Regions from separate parts of the Streptomyces sp. SYP-A7185 genome, predicted to be linked through region 2. Evidence: predicted binding sites of a transcription regulator. Region 2 holds the regulator's gene; the other holds the start of a gene.

Region 1 (7,732 bases), 1.1 Mb from region 2:
ACGGGCAGGGCAGTCTGCCCCCCGGCGGCGACGCAGTACAGACCGAAGGCGTGGACGTCAGCAGCCATCAGGGCAACGTCGCCTGGTCCACGCTCTGGAACAGCGGCGTGAAGTGGTCCTACGTGAAGGCCACCGAGGGGACGTACTACAAGAACCCCTACTTCGCCCAGCAGTACAACGGCTCGTACAACGTCGGCATGATCCGCGGCGCCTACCACTTCGCCACGCCCGACACGACGAGCGGCGCCGCCCAGGCCAACTACTTCGTGGACAACGGCGGCGGCTGGTCGCGGGACGGCAAGACGCTGCCGGGCGCGCTCGACATCGAGTGGAACCCGTACGGGGCGGCCTGCTTCGGCAAGTCCCAGTCCGGGATGGTCACCTGGATCCGTGACTTCCTGAACCAGTACAAGGCGCGCACCGGGCGCGACGCGGTGATCTACACGGCCACCAGCTGGTGGAAGCAGTGCACCGGCAACTACGGGGGCTTCGCCGCCAACAACCCGCTCTGGATCGCCCGCTACAACACCTCGCCGGGCGAGCTGCCGGCCGGCTGGGGCGTCCACACGATGTGGCAGTACACCTCGACCGGCCCCACGGTCGGGGACCACAACAAGTTCAACGGCGCCCTGGACCGGGTACAGGCGCTCGCCAACGGCTGAGCGCCCCTCGGCCACGCACACGTGGGCCCGGGACCCCTCGCGGGGCCCCGGGCCTGCACGCGCCGGCCTCCTCCGTCACGCGGCGGCCGGAACCCTCACCTCGGCCTCCGTCAGGGCCAGTTCGAGCACCTGGCGCACGTCCGTCACCGGGTGGACGTCCAGCTTCTCCAGGATCTCCGCCGGGACGTCGTCCAGATCGGCCTCGTTGCGCTTGGGGATGATCACCGTGGTGATCCCGGCGCGGTGCGCGGCGAGCAGCTTCTGCTTGACACCGCCGATCGGCAGGACGCGCCCGGTCAGCGAGACCTCACCGGTCATGGCCACGTCCGTGCGGACGAGCCGGCCGCTGAGCAGCGACGCCAGGGCGGTCGTCATGGTGACGCCCGCGCTCGGCCCGTCCTTGGGGACCGCGCCCGCCGGGAAGTGGATGTGCACGCCGCGCTCCTTCAGGTCGGCGACGGGCAGTTCCAGTTCGGCGCCGCGTGAGCGCAGGAAGGAGAGCGCGATCTGCGCGGACTCCTTCATCACGTCGCCGAGCTGACCGGTCAGGGTCAGTCCCGCGGCGCCGGTCTCCGGGTCGGCCAGCGACGCCTCGACGAACAGGACGTCACCTCCCGCTCCGGTGACCGCGAGCCCGGTGGCCACGCCCGGCACCGCCGTGCGCCGCTCGGCCGGGTCCTGCGCCGACTCGGGCACGTGGTGCGGGCGCCCGATGAGACCGCGCAGGTCGTCCTCGCCGACGGTGAAGGGCAGCTCCCGCTCGCCCAGTTCGTGCTGGGCCGCGACCTTGCGGAGCAGCCGCGCCACGGACCGCTCCAGGTTCCGTACGCCCGCTTCCCGGGTGTACTCCCCCGCGAGCTTGCGCAGCGCGCTCTCGGCCAGGGTCACCTCGTCCGTCTGGAGGCCCGCGCGCTCCAGCTGGCGCGGGAGGAGGTGGTCGCGGGCGATGACGACCTTCTCGTCCTCGGTGTAGCCGTCGAGCCTGACCAGCTCCATGCGGTCGAGCAGCGCCTCGGGGATGGCTTCGAGGACGTTCGCCGTGGCCAGGAACACCACGTCGCTCAGGTCGAGCTCGACCTCCAGGTAGTGGTCGCGGAAGGTGTGGTTCTGCGCCGGGTCGAGGACTTCGAGGAGGGCGGCGGCCGGGTCGCCCCGGAAGTCGGAGCCCACCTTGTCGATCTCGTCGAGGAGCACGACCGGGTTCATGGACCCGGCCTCCTTGATGGCCCGCACGATCCGGCCGGGCAGCGCGCCGACGTACGTACGGCGGTGGCCGCGGATCTCGGCCTCGTCGCGTACGCCGCCGAGCGCGACCCGCACGAACTTGCGGCCCATGGCGTGCGCCACGGACTCGCCGAGGGAGGTCTTGCCGACACCGGGCGGGCCCACGAGCGCGAGGACGGCGCCGCCGCGACGGCCGCCCACGACCCCGAGGCCGCGGTCGCTGCGCCGCTTGCGCACGGCGAGGTACTCGGTGATGCGCTCCTTCACGTCCTCCAGGCCCGCGTGCTCGGCGTCGAGGACGCGCTGGGCGCCCTTGATGTCGTACGCGTCCTCGGTGCGGTCGTTCCAGGGCAGTTCGAGGACGGTGTCCAGCCAGGTCCTGATCCAGGAGCCCTCGGGCGACTGGTCGCTGGAGCGCTCCAGCTTGTCGACCTCCTTGAGGGCGGCCTCGCGGACGTGCTCGGGGAGGTCGGCGGCCTCGACGCGGGTGCGGTAGTCGTCGGACTCCTCGGCCGTGTCCTTGCTGTCGCCGTTGAGCTCGCGCAGCTCCTTGCGCACCGCGTCGAGCTGGCGGCGCAGCAGGAACTCGCGCTGCTGCTTGTCGACGCCCTCCTGGACGTCCTTGGCGATGGACTCGGCGACGTCCTGCTCGGCGAGGTGCTCGCGCAGCTGCTGGGTGGCGAGCTTCAGGCGGGCGGCCGGGTCGTCGGTCTCCAGGAGCTCGATCTTCTGCTGGGTGGAGAGGAAGGGGGAGTATCCGGAGTTGTCGGCAAGGGCGGAGACGTCGTCGATCTGCGTGACGCGGTCGACGACCTGCCAGGCCCCGCGCTTCTTCAGCCAGCTGGTGGCGAGGGCCTTGTACTCCTTGACCAGTTCGGTGACGGCACCGGGCAGCGGGTCGGGCACGGTCTCGTCGACCTTGACGCCCTCCACCCAGAGCGCGGCACCGGGCCCGGTCGTGCCGGCACCGATGCGCACACGGCTGCGGCCGCGGATGAGGGCGCCGGGGTCGCCGTCGGAAAGCCGCCCGACCTGCTCGACGGTGCCGAGGACGCCGGTCGCGGCGTACCTCCCGTCGATGCGCGGAACAAGAAGGACCTGCGGCTTGCTGCTCCCGTTGGAGCGGGCGGCCGCCTGGGCCGCCTCCACCGCTGCTCGTACGTCGGCGTCGGACAGGTCGAACGGAACCACCATGCCGGGCAGGACGACCTCGTCGTCGAGCGGCAGCACGGGCAGGGTGAGCGGCGTGGACGCCTTCGGCTCAGCGGACTCAGCAGACATGATCTCCCCTTCGGCATTCAAGTTGAGCTATGTGGACTCAATGCTCGTGAGTCCATGAATGTTCCCCGGGGGATGTTCGCTCTGAGCGATCACTTCGGCGCATGCCGGAACGCACGGTCACGAAGGGGGGTGTGGAGGGCGGTTCCGGTCAGGCGGGCAGGCGTCGGCGGCGTACCAGCGGCCAGGTGGCGATGCCGAGTGCGAGGGCGAGGAGGTGGCCCCAGTTCGTCATCGGGTCCGTGAACGCGATCAGGTCGTCGATCAGCATGCCGCCGAAGCCCGCGAGCACCAGCCACCGCAGCCACGGCCGGAACAGCCCGGCCAGCGCGCCGACGCTCGCCGCGACGCCGAAGCTGATGCCGTAGTCGAGGCGGTGCAGGGAACTGTCCGGCAGATGGCCCGCGAGGACCGAGAGGCCCACCGGGACCTCGGTGGCGAGGGTGGCCACGACATGGCCGAGCAGGAAGACGCCCGCCGTGCGCAGCGCGCCTATGCGGCGCTCCAGGGCCGTGAGGACCAGCAGGAAGCCGATCGCGTACGGCGACGCGATGCCCCCGGCGATCCACAGGGCGCTGGCCACCAGGACGAGCAACGGCTGCTGGGCCAGGTGCGCGACGTCCGTGCTGGAGTGCCGGTGCAGCTCCGCGATCAGGGACGGGTCCGCGTACGAGGTCAGGAGAGACGTCAGGGCGAGGACCGCCGCGTACCCGAACGTGAAAGGCGTCCCGGTGGGGGTCGGCAGCAGCCTGCGGAGGTGCGGAAGGCGCGGGCGCAGAGCGCCGCCGGCGGGCGCGGACGGCGCGCTCGTCCCGGAAGCGGCCGCCGGGACGGCCGGCTCGCATGCGTGGTCCCGCTGACGGGGGATGCCGTCGAGGCCGGGCGGGGCGATGACCGCGGGGTCCTCGGGGTCCTCGGGCTCCTTGGGGCCCTCGGGCTCCCCGGGTGCCGTGGGGGCAGCCGGCGCACTCCGGTTCACGGTGTGGCGCTCCTTCCGTCCCGTCCACCCTTTGATGATTTTTCCGGCGCTGTCTATGACCGGCGCCACGTGAGACGCGAATCACATCAACCCCACGGGCCTCCACCGCGTCCGCGTCGCCGAATATCCCGAGCCTTCCCCGATACCGGGCCCCTACGCTGACCGCCATGCACACCCACACCACCGCCCCCGTCGTCATCGACCGGCGTGAGGGGCCGTACGGCGAAGTCGTACTGCGGCGCCACGGTGCGCTGCTTCAGATCATCGCCAACGGCTGTTTCCTGATGGACACTTCGGACGGCCGCTCGGAGCGGCTGCTCGTCGACGCGGCGTACGACGCGCTGACGGACCCCCGTGAGCCCACCGTGCTCATCGGCGGCCTGGGCGTCGGCTTCTCCCTCGCCCACGCGGCCGCCGACCGGCGCTGGGGCCGCATCACGGTCGTGGAGCGCGAGCAGGCCGTCATCGACTGGCACCGCGCGGGGGCGGACGCCCCGCTGGCCGGGATCTCGGGCGCCGCGCTCGCCGACCCGCGCACGGAGATCCTGCACACAGACCTCGTGGCCCATCTGCGGGGCACCGACGTCCCGCGCGGCGCCCCGAGGACGTACGACGCGCTCTGTCTGGACATCGACAACGGACCGGACTGGACCGTCACCGAGGACAACAACTCCCTCTATTCCGCCGCCGGTCTGGCGGCCTGCCGGGCCCGTCTGAACCCGGGTGGCGTGCTGGCCGTGTGGTCGGCCCAGCCCTCGTCCACTTTCGACTTCGCTCTACGGAATGCCGGATTCCAGTCGGTACGGACGGAAGAGATGCCCGTTGCCCGAGGCGTACCCGACGTGGTGCACCTCGGCGTAAGGGCTGCGTAGCCGAGGTGCCTTCGCGACCCGTACCCTGCTGACCGAACACAAGCGATCAGTGTCAGGGGCGGGGCGATGGAGCAGACACACACCTCCCACAACGGCGCGACGGCGGCGATGCCAGGCGCCCAGCGCCGGGTTCTGGTGGTCGAGGACGACCCGACGATCGTCGACGCCATCGCCGCCCGGCTACGTGCCGAGGGTTTCGTAGTGCAAACGGCGGTGGACGGCCCATCGGCCGTCGACACCGCGCAGGCTTGGCAGCCCGATCTGCTGATCCTGGACATCATGCTGCCGGGCTTCGACGGGCTCGAAGTGTGCCGCCGGGTGCAGGCCCAGCGGCCCGTGCCGGTCCTCATGCTGACGGCGCGCGACGACGAGACGGACATGCTGGTCGGGCTCGGCGTCGGCGCCGACGACTACATGACCAAGCCGTTCTCCATGCGGGAGCTGGCCGCCCGCGTGCACGTCCTGCTGCGCAGGGTCGAGCGGGCCGCGCTGGCCGCGACCACCCCGCGCAGCGGCATCCTGCGGCTGGGCGAGCTGGAGATCGACCACGCCCAGCGGCGGGTCAGGGTCCGCAGCGAGGACGTCCACCTCACACCGACGGAGTTCGACCTCCTGGTCTGCCTGGCCAACACGCCGCGCGCCGTCCTCTCGCGCGAGCAGCTGCTCGCCGAGGTGTGGGACTGGGCGGACGCGTCGGGCACCCGGACCGTCGACAGCCACATCAAGGCGCTGCGCCGGAAGATCGGTGCCGAGCGGATCCGCACGGTGCACGGCGTGGGCTATGCCCTGGAGACCCCGACCCCGTGAGGTGGGCCCTCCCATGACCGGTCCCTTCGGCGGGCTGCGGCCGTTCTCCATCAAGACCAAGCTCGGCACCCTCGTGGTCGTCTCGGTCTTCATCACCACGGGTCTGCTGATGGTGGCGATGAAGACGGAGACGGAGCTGCGCTTCATCACCGTCTTCTCGGTGATCGCCACGCTGCTGATCACGCAGTTCGTGGCCCACAGCCTCACCGCGCCCCTGGACGAGATGAACTCCGTGGCGCGCGCCGTCTCGCACGGCGACTACACGCGCCGGGTGCGCGGCGCGGACCGCCGCGACGAGCTGGGCGACGTGGCCACCACGATCAACCGCATGGCGGACGACCTGGAGGCCCAGGACCAGCAGCGCAAGGAGCTGGTCGCCAACGTCTCGCACGAGCTGCGCACCCCCATCGCGGGGCTGCGCGCGGTCCTGGAGAACGTCGTCGACGGAGTCTCCGCCGCCGACCCGGAGACCATGCGTACGGCCCTGAAGCAGACGGAGCGGCTCGGGCGCCTCGTGGAGACCCTGCTCGACCTCTCCCGCCTGGACAACGGCGTCGTCCCGCTGCGGGCCCGCCGCTTCGAGGTGTGGCCCTACCTGTCGGGCGTCCTGAAGGAGGCCAACATGGTGGCCTCCGCGCGCGCGGGCATGGCCTCGGGCTCCGGCAGCCACACCCGTACGGACGTGCACCTGCACCTGGACGTGACGCCGCCCGAGCTGACCGCGCACGCGGACGCCGAGCGCCTGCACCAGGTGGTGGCCAACCTCATCGACAACGCGGTCAAGCACAGCCCGCCGCACGGCCGCGTCACCGTGCGCGCCCGGCGCGGCCTCTACCCCGAGTCCCTGGACCTGGAGGTCCTGGACGAGGGCCCCGGCATCCCGGAGTCGGAGTGGCACCGCGTCTTCGAGCGCTTCAACCGCGGCAGCCACACGAACAGCCCGCCCCAGGGACCCGGCAGCGACGGCGGCACCGGTCTCGGCCTCGCCATCGCGCGCTGGGCGGTCGATCTGCACGGCGGGCACATCGGAGTGGCCGAATCCCCTCGTGGCTGCCGCATCCAGGTCACCCTTCCGGGCCTGCCCGAAGTGCGAAGTTGACGTAGGGTTCGAAAAGGAAGCGATTCGCGGGCGCATCCGGTTACGCGCCCGGGTGACGCCGCCGCGCTGGGCAGGGCCCGCGCGGCAATCCTGCGTTCCGGAACCTCGCTTGTTTCCCGCCATTCGAGCCGCCGAAACCATCCCTCCAATGTGACTTACGCGACGGATGACGGGGCCGGTCTGCACCTGGCGGCAATGGAGGCGTAGCCTTAATTCCCGCTGTCCATCACCTTGTGAAGCGGAAGAGGGCGGTTACCGCCGTGTCGTCACAGTCCCCCAGTAGCTCGAGCATCTCGACCGACCAAGACGGTCAGGGCAAGGACCCTGCTGCTGCCTTCGGTCCCAACGAGTGGCTCGTCGACGAGATCTATCAGCAGTACCTCCAGGACCCGAATTCGGTCGACCGAGCCTGGTGGGACTTCTTCGCCGACTACAAGCCGGGAGCAGCCGCGTCACCGGCCGCCGCCCCGGCCAAGCCGGCGGGTGACGCAGCCGCGGGGGCTGCGGACACCACGTCCCCCGCAGCTCCCGCCGCACCCGCGGCCGCGCCTGCCGCCCCCGCGGCTCCCGCAGCACCCGCCGCGCCCGCAGCCCCGGCTGCGAAGCCCGCGGCAGCCGCTCCCGCCCCCGCCGCCAAGCCGGCCGCCGCGAAGCCCGCCGCCAAGGCGGAGCCCGCGGCCCCTGCCGAGGAGGCCCCGGCCGGGCCCGAGTACGTGACGCTGCGCGGCCCCGCCGCCGCGGTCGCGAAGAACATGAACGCCTCGGTGGAGGTCCCGACGGCCACGTCGGTCCGCGCCGTCCCGGTGAAGCT
Region 2 (7,732 bases):
ATCGAACCGCCGAGCCGTACGGAATGCGGATCGGACAGGGCGGAGGGGAGAGCACCGCACATGGCCGGGAAACACGTGCCGCACGCCGTTGAGCAGCTCTGCGAACCGGGCTTGACCGTCTACGCGCAGGCCCTGCGGGAGGGCCGCGTCAGCGGCCTGGACGCCGAGCGGGTCCCCTGCCTCGTCGACTTCGGCCTGCTGCATCCCGACGTGGACGACATGCGGTGGCTGCGGCCCACCGCCCCCGCCGTCGCCCTGCCCCGCCTGCTCCAGGCCTTCGAGGACCGCGTGGAGGAGCAGCAGCACCTCGAGACGCGCCTCACCTCGGCGTTCGAGCCTTTCATCGCCCTGGACGCGGGACGCGACTCCGGCACCGAGACTCCCGGCATCGTCGTGCTGGACGGTCTTGAACGCATCAACGCGGCCATCGACCGGGCCATGCGCGAGGTCACGGAGGAATTCCTCGCCATCCAGCCGGGCGGCACCCGCCCTCCGGAGACCTTGGCGGAGGCGTTTCCCCGGGACCAGGCGATCCTCAGCCGCGGCTGCCGCATGCGCACGCTCTACCAGCACACGACACGCCATGCCCTGCCCGTGCTCGGCTACTTCGAACAGCTCGACGGCGACGCCGAGGCCCGCACCCTCGACGAAGTCACCGAGCGCCTCTTCGTCTTCGACCGGACCGTGGCCTTCATCCCGGCCAACAAGGACCGCAGCGTGGCCCTCGAACTGCGCCACCCCGCGCTCGTCGAGTACTTCGCGACCACGTTCTGGCGCCTGTGGCGGCTGGCCACCCCCATGTGGCCCCAGGCCGCCCTCCAGCCCTCCGAGAACGGCATCACCCCTCGCCAGCGCGCCATAGCCACCCTCCTGGTGGAGGGCCTGACCGACTCCGAGATCGCCACCCGCCTCGGCATGAACGTCCGCACGGTCCGCGTCCACATCGCCAAACTGGCCACCACCCTGGGCAGCCAAAGCCGAGCCCAACTCGGCTACTACATAAGCCAGTCAGAAATCCTGCTCCAAGAGGCCTGACTCTCGCAGCTTGGGAAAACCATCTATGACGACTCACCCCATAGCCCGGCTGGCGGACCTCTCTCAGGGGTACGGTCGTCGGTGCGTCATTGAGGGGCTTGACCTGGTCATTTCGCCGGGGGTCACCGGATTGCTGGGGCCCAACGGGGCGGGGAAGACCACTCTGTTCCGTACGCTTTCCACCGTCGCGCCGCCGCGTGGCGGAGAGTTGGAGCTCTTCGGGGAAGCCGTCGTCACCGAGCGGGACGTCCGGCGCGTCCGGCCTCGTATCGGATATCTGCCGCAGGACTTCGGCTATTACCCGGCCTTCTCCCTCACCGATTTCGTGCGCTATTGCGCCTGGTTGCGCGAGGTGCCGTCCAAAGAGGCCGGGGCAGCGACCCAGGAGGCGCTGGCCGCCGTCGGGCTGACCGACCGGGCCCGCGACCGCATGAAGTCCCTGTCCGGCGGCATGCTCCGGCGGGCCGGGATCGCCGCCGCCATCGTCGGCTCTCCCTCCCTGCTCCTCCTCGACGAGCCCACCGTCGGCCTCGACCCCGCGCAGCGCCTCGACTTCCGCGCCCTCATCCGCTCGCTCGCCCGCGCCGGAGCCGCCGTCGTGCTCAGCACGCACCTGGTGGAGGACGTGGGCGCCGCCTGCGACACCGTCCTCGTGCTCAGCGACGGCCGGGTCGTCCACAGCGGTACGCCCCAGGAACTGGCGGGCCGGTCCACGCCGACGGCCCCGGGAGACAGCCCGCTGGAGCGCGGCTACATGTCGGTCCTGGGCAGCCACGGGACGACCGAGGGAGCGGCATGCTGAACGCGTACCGCGTCGAGCTGCGCCGCTCGCCCCTCCTCACCGCCTTCCCCGTGCTGATCGCCGTGGACCTGCTGGTGCTCTTCGGGCGGTCCCGGTACTGGATCGGCGTGTGGCCCGAGGCGAGCGTGGCGGCGCAGGTCGTGACGCTCTTCCTGGGGCCCGTGCTGGCCGGTGTCTCCGCCTGGCAGGCCGGACGTGCGTCCCGGGCGGGGATGCCCGAGTTCCTCCTCGCGGCCGCCCGGCCGGCCTGGCGGATCGAGGCCGTACGGCTGGCCGCCACCCTCACGCTCGGATTCCTCGCGTACGGGGCCGGCTGCCTCACCGCCGCCGCCGTCTCGCTCGGCGAAGCGGGACCGGGCTTCCTGTGGCCGTCCTACCTGCTCCTCGGCGCCTCGACCCTGATCATCTTCGCGTCCGCGGGACACCTGGCCGGCCGCTGGTGGCCCTCTGCGGCCTTCACGCCCGTCGTGTGCGCGCTGTGCTGCTTCATCGGCATGCTGGCCCTGCCGTTCAAGTTCACCGTCCTCGCGGGGCCTCCGGACACCCACATGAGCCCTCTGCCGGTCGCCCTTCGCCTGCTGTGCGCGCTCGCTCTCGCCGTACTGGCCGTGACGGCGCCGCCGCTGCGGAGGCGGGCCGAGCGCCCGGCGCCCCACCGGAAGTCGCCGCGGCACGTCCGTGGTGTGGCCGTCGGGTCGGTGGCCGTCTCGCTCGCCGCGCTGGCCGCGGCCCCGGCCGCCGGTGAACTGCGCGTGGACCGTCCGGCGTCGGCGGTCACGCCGCTGTGCGACCGGGCCGCCGCGAGCGCCCCGAGGGTGTGCGTCTGGCCCGAGCACCGCAAGTACCTGCCGGAGCTGACCGCGATGGCCCGGCGCCTCGACCGGGTCACGATGCCCTGGATCAAGGTGCCCGCCGAGTTCCGCGAGTTCGGACTCCGGCGAACCGGCCTGGGCGACGCGGGCTTCGACATCGCCGAAGGGCACGTGCGCACCGCGGCGATCGCCATGGCCGACCAGGTGTTCACCGAGTCGTTCGGCCTGTGCGGGCCACCCCAGGAGGAGCGCCGCGCGTGGCGGTCCATGGACAACATCCACCTGTGGCTCGAATACGAGGCCATGGGGCAGGACCCGGCCGTCGCGGACGCGGGCCTCCACGTCGAAGGAGTCTCGGCCGCCCGGCGCGACGCGGCCAGGGCGGTGCGGATGCCGTCGGCCGAACAGCGGGACTGGGTCGAGCGGGAACGCGGCCACGTCCTTCGCGAGAGTTCGTGGTGCGAGCCCGATGAACGCCACTGACCTGCTCCGTTACGCGAGGGTCCACCGGGGTGCGGCGGTCCTGGCCGGGACCGCGGTGGTCGCCCTGCTGTCCGCGCTCTTCGGCGGCACCCACATCGCGCTGCCCTCACTAGGCAGCGGAGGCGTCACCACCGGCGTGCCCTACCGGCAGGAACTCCCGCTTCTGTCCGCGGTGTTCCTCTGCGCCGCCCTCGACGGAGCCATGTCCGCCCACGACGCGATGGGAGCGTCCGCGCTGCGTCGGCTGCGGGCCGTGTACTGCACGGCGCTGACCCTGACGGTGTGCGCCTTCTCGTTCGGAGCGGAGGCCCTCGCCAACGGTCCGGACTCCGGGGTCGTCTTCGTCCGGTCCGTCGTGATCTGGCTGGGGCTCGCCCTGGTCTCCGCCGAGCTGCTGGGGCCGCAGCTCGGCTGGGCCGTCCCGCTGGCCTCGGTCCTCCCGCTGGTCTGGTACCCCTCCACCTGGTGGGACTGGACGGCCCGGCCGGGCGCCGACCTCTTCAGCTGGACGGTCGCCGCGGTCGCCCTGGGCCTCGGCGTCACGGCGACGGCGGCGACTCCCTGGCGCCGGAAGGTCTTCCTCCGCCGGCTCCGTGGGCGGCCCTCGTGAGGTGCCCAGGCGTACGCGGCTCTGGTGGCGGCAGGAATCCGCCGGCATCAGGATCCGTCGGGATTGCGTTCGCGTCGGGATCGTTCGCGTCGGGATTGCGTTGGCGGAGGGATTAGGACGCCGTCAGGAGTTCGTCCATGTGCGGAGCAGTGTTTCGCGGGTTGAGGGGTTTGGGGTGGTGCCCTCGTGGTGGCGGCCCCAGTCCGCCATCGCCGACAGGGTCGTCAGGAGGGTCGCCGCGCCCTGCGTGAGGTGGGTGAGGAGGGCGAGGGAGAGGTCGTGCTCCGTGCGGGAGTAGCCCGTCGCCGCTGCCGTGTACACCGTCAGGTCCGTGTCGCCCTCGGCGCCCGAGACCCGCAGCGTCATCGTCGGGGCCTCGTCGCCGCCGCCCAGGCCCACCGTCAGCGCGAGGTCCACCAGGACGCCCACGTTGCGTTTCAGGGACTTCACGGGGGCGTCCTCGACGGTCAGGGCCCGGACGTCCTCCCAGGGCCACAGGCCCGCCTGCTTGTCCCCCAGGGCCAGCACGCCCTCCGGCGTCAGCCGCACCCCCGCGGCAAGACCCGAGGGCTTCGCGCCCACGTACACATCGCCCTCGGCGATCCAGAACAGTCCCACCATGGCCATGGCGAGTCCCCCGCTTTCCCGGCACCAGCATGCAGGGCAGCGCACGCCACGCACCGCACGTCACGCACTGCCAAAAAATCTTCGGTCGTCTCCGCAAACGCACGCCGGGGCCGGGAGGTTCCCCTCCCGGCCCCGGTCCGTACGGCACGGGAAACTACTGCTCGGACGTCCTCTTCGGACGCCACACCACCAGCGCGCTCGCCTGCTGCACGTCCTGGTACGGAACCAGGTCGCGGCGGTAGGACGCGTGGACCGCCGCCTCGCGCTGCTGCATCGCGGCGGCCGCGCCCTCCACGGCGCTGGAGAGCTCCACCACCCTCGCCTGGAGCGCGGCGACCTGGTTCTCCAGCTCGATGATGCGCTTGATGCCGGCGAGGTTGATGCCCTCTTCCTGCGACAACTGCTGCACCGTGCGGAGCAGTTCGATGTCGCGGGCGGAGTACCGCCGGCCGCGGCCCGCCGTGCGGTCCGGGGAGACCAGGCCGAGGCGGTCGTACTGGCGCAGGGTCTGCGGGTGGAGGCCGCTCAGCTGGGCGGCCACGGAGATGACGTAGACCGGCGTCTCGTCGGTCAGTTGGTACGCCCGCCCGAAATTGGACTGTCGACGACGGCCGTCCATCTCATGCTCCCTTCGCGGCCTGGAACAGTTCTGCCCGCGGATCGTCGTCCGCAGTCGCCTTGCGGTACGCCTCCAGGGCTTCCTTCGCCGCGTCGGAGAGTTCGGTCGGAACCGAGACCTCCACCGTCACGAGCAAGTCGCCCCGTGAACCGTCCTTGCGGACCGCGCCCTTGCCCCGCGCCCGCATCGTACGACCGTTCGGGGTGCCCGGGGGCAGCTTCAGGGTGACCGGCGGGCCGCCCAGAGTGGGGACCTTCACCTCGCCGCCCAGGGCCGCCTCGGTGAACGTCACCGGCACCGTCACGGTCAGGTTGTCGCCCTTGCGGCCGAAGACCGGGTGGGTGTCGACGTGCACCACCACGTACAGATCGCCGGCCGGGCCGCCCCGCTCTCCGGGGCCGCCCTTGCCGCGCAGGCGGATGCGCTGGCCGTCCGACACTCCCGCGGGAATGCGGACCTGCATCGTGCGCGAGGACTTCGCGCGGCCCGAGCCCTTGCAGACGTCGCACGGGTCCTGGGCGATGAGCCCACGGCCCTTGCAGTCCACGCAGGGGTCGGTCAGCGAGAACCCGCCGCCGCCTCCCCGCGTGACCTGGCCGGTGCCGACGCAGGTCGGGCACACACGCGGTGAGCCGTTCTTGTCGCCGGTGCCCGAACAGGCCTTGCAGGGAGCCTGGGAGGACATCCGGAGCGGGACCGTGGCCCCGTCCACCGCCTCCGTGAAGCTCAGCGTGACCTCGGACTCGATGTCCTGGCCGCGCCGGGGCTGCGTACGCGTGCCCGCGCCGCCCGCGCCCGTGCCGCCGCGGTTGAACAGCCCCCCGAAGACGTCGCCCAGACCGCCCCCGAAGCCGCCGCCCGCGCCGCCCGCTCCACCGCCGCCCGGGGCGCCGCCTCCGAAGAGGTCGCCCAGGTCGAAGTTGAACGAGCCGCCGCTGCCCGCGCCTCCGGGGCCTGCCCTGAAGCCGCCGTTGCCGAAGAGAGCACGCGCTTCGTCGTACTCCTTGCGCTTCTTGGGGTCTCCGAGGACGTCGTTCGCCTCGGAGATCTCCTTGAAGCGCTCTTCCGCCTTCGCGTTGCCCTTGTTGGCGTCCGGGTGGTTCTCGCGGGCGAGTTTCCGGTACGCCTTCTTGATCTCGGCCTCGGTGGCGTCCTTGGGGACGCCGAGGACCTTGTAGTAGTCCTTCTCGATGAAGTCCTTGGTGCTCATCCTCGACGCCCCTCCTCTCGCTTCACCAACAAAACGGTCCCATCAGCCCTCGTCGGGGCCACCGGTCTCCTTGTCCTCCGCCGTGTCGGCGGAGTCCGTGGAAGCAGCGGCCGCAGCCTCGTCCGTGGCGCCCTTGACCGTCTGCGCGCCCGGCTGCGGCTCGGCGACGGCCACCCGCGCGGGGCGGATGGTGCGCTCACCGATGCGGTAGCCCGGCTGCAGGATCGCGACGCACGTCGTCTCGGTGACGTCCGGTGCGTACGAGTGCATGAGTGCCTCGTGGATCGTCGGGTCGAAGGGCTCGCCCTCCTTGCCGAACTGCTGAAGGCCCATCTTGGCGACGACCGTCTCCAGCGCCTCCGCGACCGACTTGAAGCCGCCGACCAGCTCGCCGTGTTCACGGGCGCGGCCGACGTCGTCGAGGGTCGGGAGGAGCTCGGACAGGAGGTTCGCCGCGGCGATCTCCTTGACCGTGACCTTGTCCCGCTCCACCCGGCGGCGGTAGTTCTGGTACTCCGCCTGGAGCCGCTGGAGGTCCGCCGTGCGCTCGCCGAGCGCCGTGCGCACCTGGTCCAGCTGGGCGATCAGACCGACGTCCTGGGCGGACGGGCCGGACTGAGCCGACTGCTGGCCCGACTGGGCCGATGCCTTGTTTGCGTCCCCGGCCGGGGCCGCCGGGCCCTCCTCGTGGGAGGGCTCGGCGGCCTGCGGCGCCGCGTCATCAGGGGTGGCGCCGGAGGGGACGTCAGGCTTCTCGGCGTTCTCGCCGAAGCCCGGAGTCTCCTCGGTCATGCGGCGCCGCCCTTCGTGTCACCGGGCTTCTCGTCGTCGACGATCTCGGCGTCGACGACGTCGTCGTCCTTGTCCTTGGACATGTTCGGGGCCTCAGCGCCCTCTGCGCCCGGGGCCGCGCCCTCGGCACCGGCGGCCTGCGCGTCCGCGTACATGGCCTGGCCGAGCTTCTGCGAGACGGCCGCGACCTTCTCGGTGGCCGTGCGGATCTCCGCCGTGTCCTCGCCCTTGAGCTTCTCCTTCAGCTCTTCGACGGCGGACTCGACCTCGGTCTTCACGTCACCGGGGACCTTCTCCGCGTTGTCCGCGAGGAACTTCTCGGTCTGGTAGACGAGCTGCTCGCCCTGGTTGCGGGACTCGGCGGCCTCGCGGCGCTTGTGGTCCTCGTCCGCGTACTGCTCGGCCTCCTGGCGCATGCGGTCGACCTCGTCCTTCGGCAGCGAGGAGCCGCCGGTGACGGTCATCTTCTGCTCCTTGCCGGTGCCGAGGTCCTTGGCCGTCACGTGCATGATGCCGTTGGCGTCGATGTCGAAGGCGACCTCGATCTGCGGGACGCCGCGCGGGGCCGGCGGCAGGCCCGTGAGCTCGAACATCCCGAGCTTCTTGTTGTACGCCGCGATCTCGCGCTCGCCCTGGTAGACCTGGATCTGGACGGACGGCTGGTTGTCCTCGGCCGTCGTGAAGATCTCGGAGCGCTTGGTCGGGATCGTGGTGTTGCGCTCGATGAGCTTGGTCATGATCC

Evidence for each region. Region 2 encodes HspR, which represses chaperone genes until heat shock. Its sites were predicted from a motif close to TTGAGNNNNNNNNNCTCAA; they were not measured.
Region 1: a site for HspR is predicted at 3,190-3,208, ahead of lon (endopeptidase La). Genes of this name have one in related genera too.

The regions. Positions count from the first base shown of each region.
Region 1 is NZ_CP122310.1:6,228,113-6,235,844, reverse strand. It holds gene QBL25_RS27510 (lysozyme) at 1-662, shown strand, start outside; gene lon (endopeptidase La) at 738-3,167, opposite strand; gene QBL25_RS27500 (rhomboid-like protein) at 3,316-4,143, opposite strand; gene QBL25_RS27495 (spermidine synthase) at 4,311-5,015, shown strand; gene QBL25_RS27490 (response regulator transcription factor) at 5,082-5,822, shown strand; gene QBL25_RS27485 (ATP-binding protein) at 5,836-6,921, shown strand; gene QBL25_RS27480 (multifunctional oxoglutarate decarboxylase/oxoglutarate dehydrogenase thiamine pyrophosphate-binding subunit/dihydrolipoyllysine-residue succinyltransferase subunit) at 7,182-7,732, shown strand, end outside.
Region 2 is NZ_CP122310.1:5,085,922-5,093,653, reverse strand. It holds gene QBL25_RS22345 (LuxR C-terminal-related transcriptional regulator) at 61-1,035, shown strand; gene QBL25_RS22340 (ATP-binding cassette domain-containing protein) at 1,061-1,837, shown strand; gene QBL25_RS22335 (ABC transporter permease) at 1,831-3,132, shown strand; gene QBL25_RS22330 (hypothetical protein) at 3,119-3,742, shown strand; gene QBL25_RS22325 (hypothetical protein) at 3,866-4,369, opposite strand; gene QBL25_RS22320 (heat shock protein transcriptional repressor HspR) at 4,524-4,988, opposite strand; gene dnaJ (molecular chaperone DnaJ) at 4,990-6,198, opposite strand; gene grpE (nucleotide exchange factor GrpE) at 6,241-6,990, opposite strand; gene dnaK (molecular chaperone DnaK) at 6,987-7,732, opposite strand, start outside.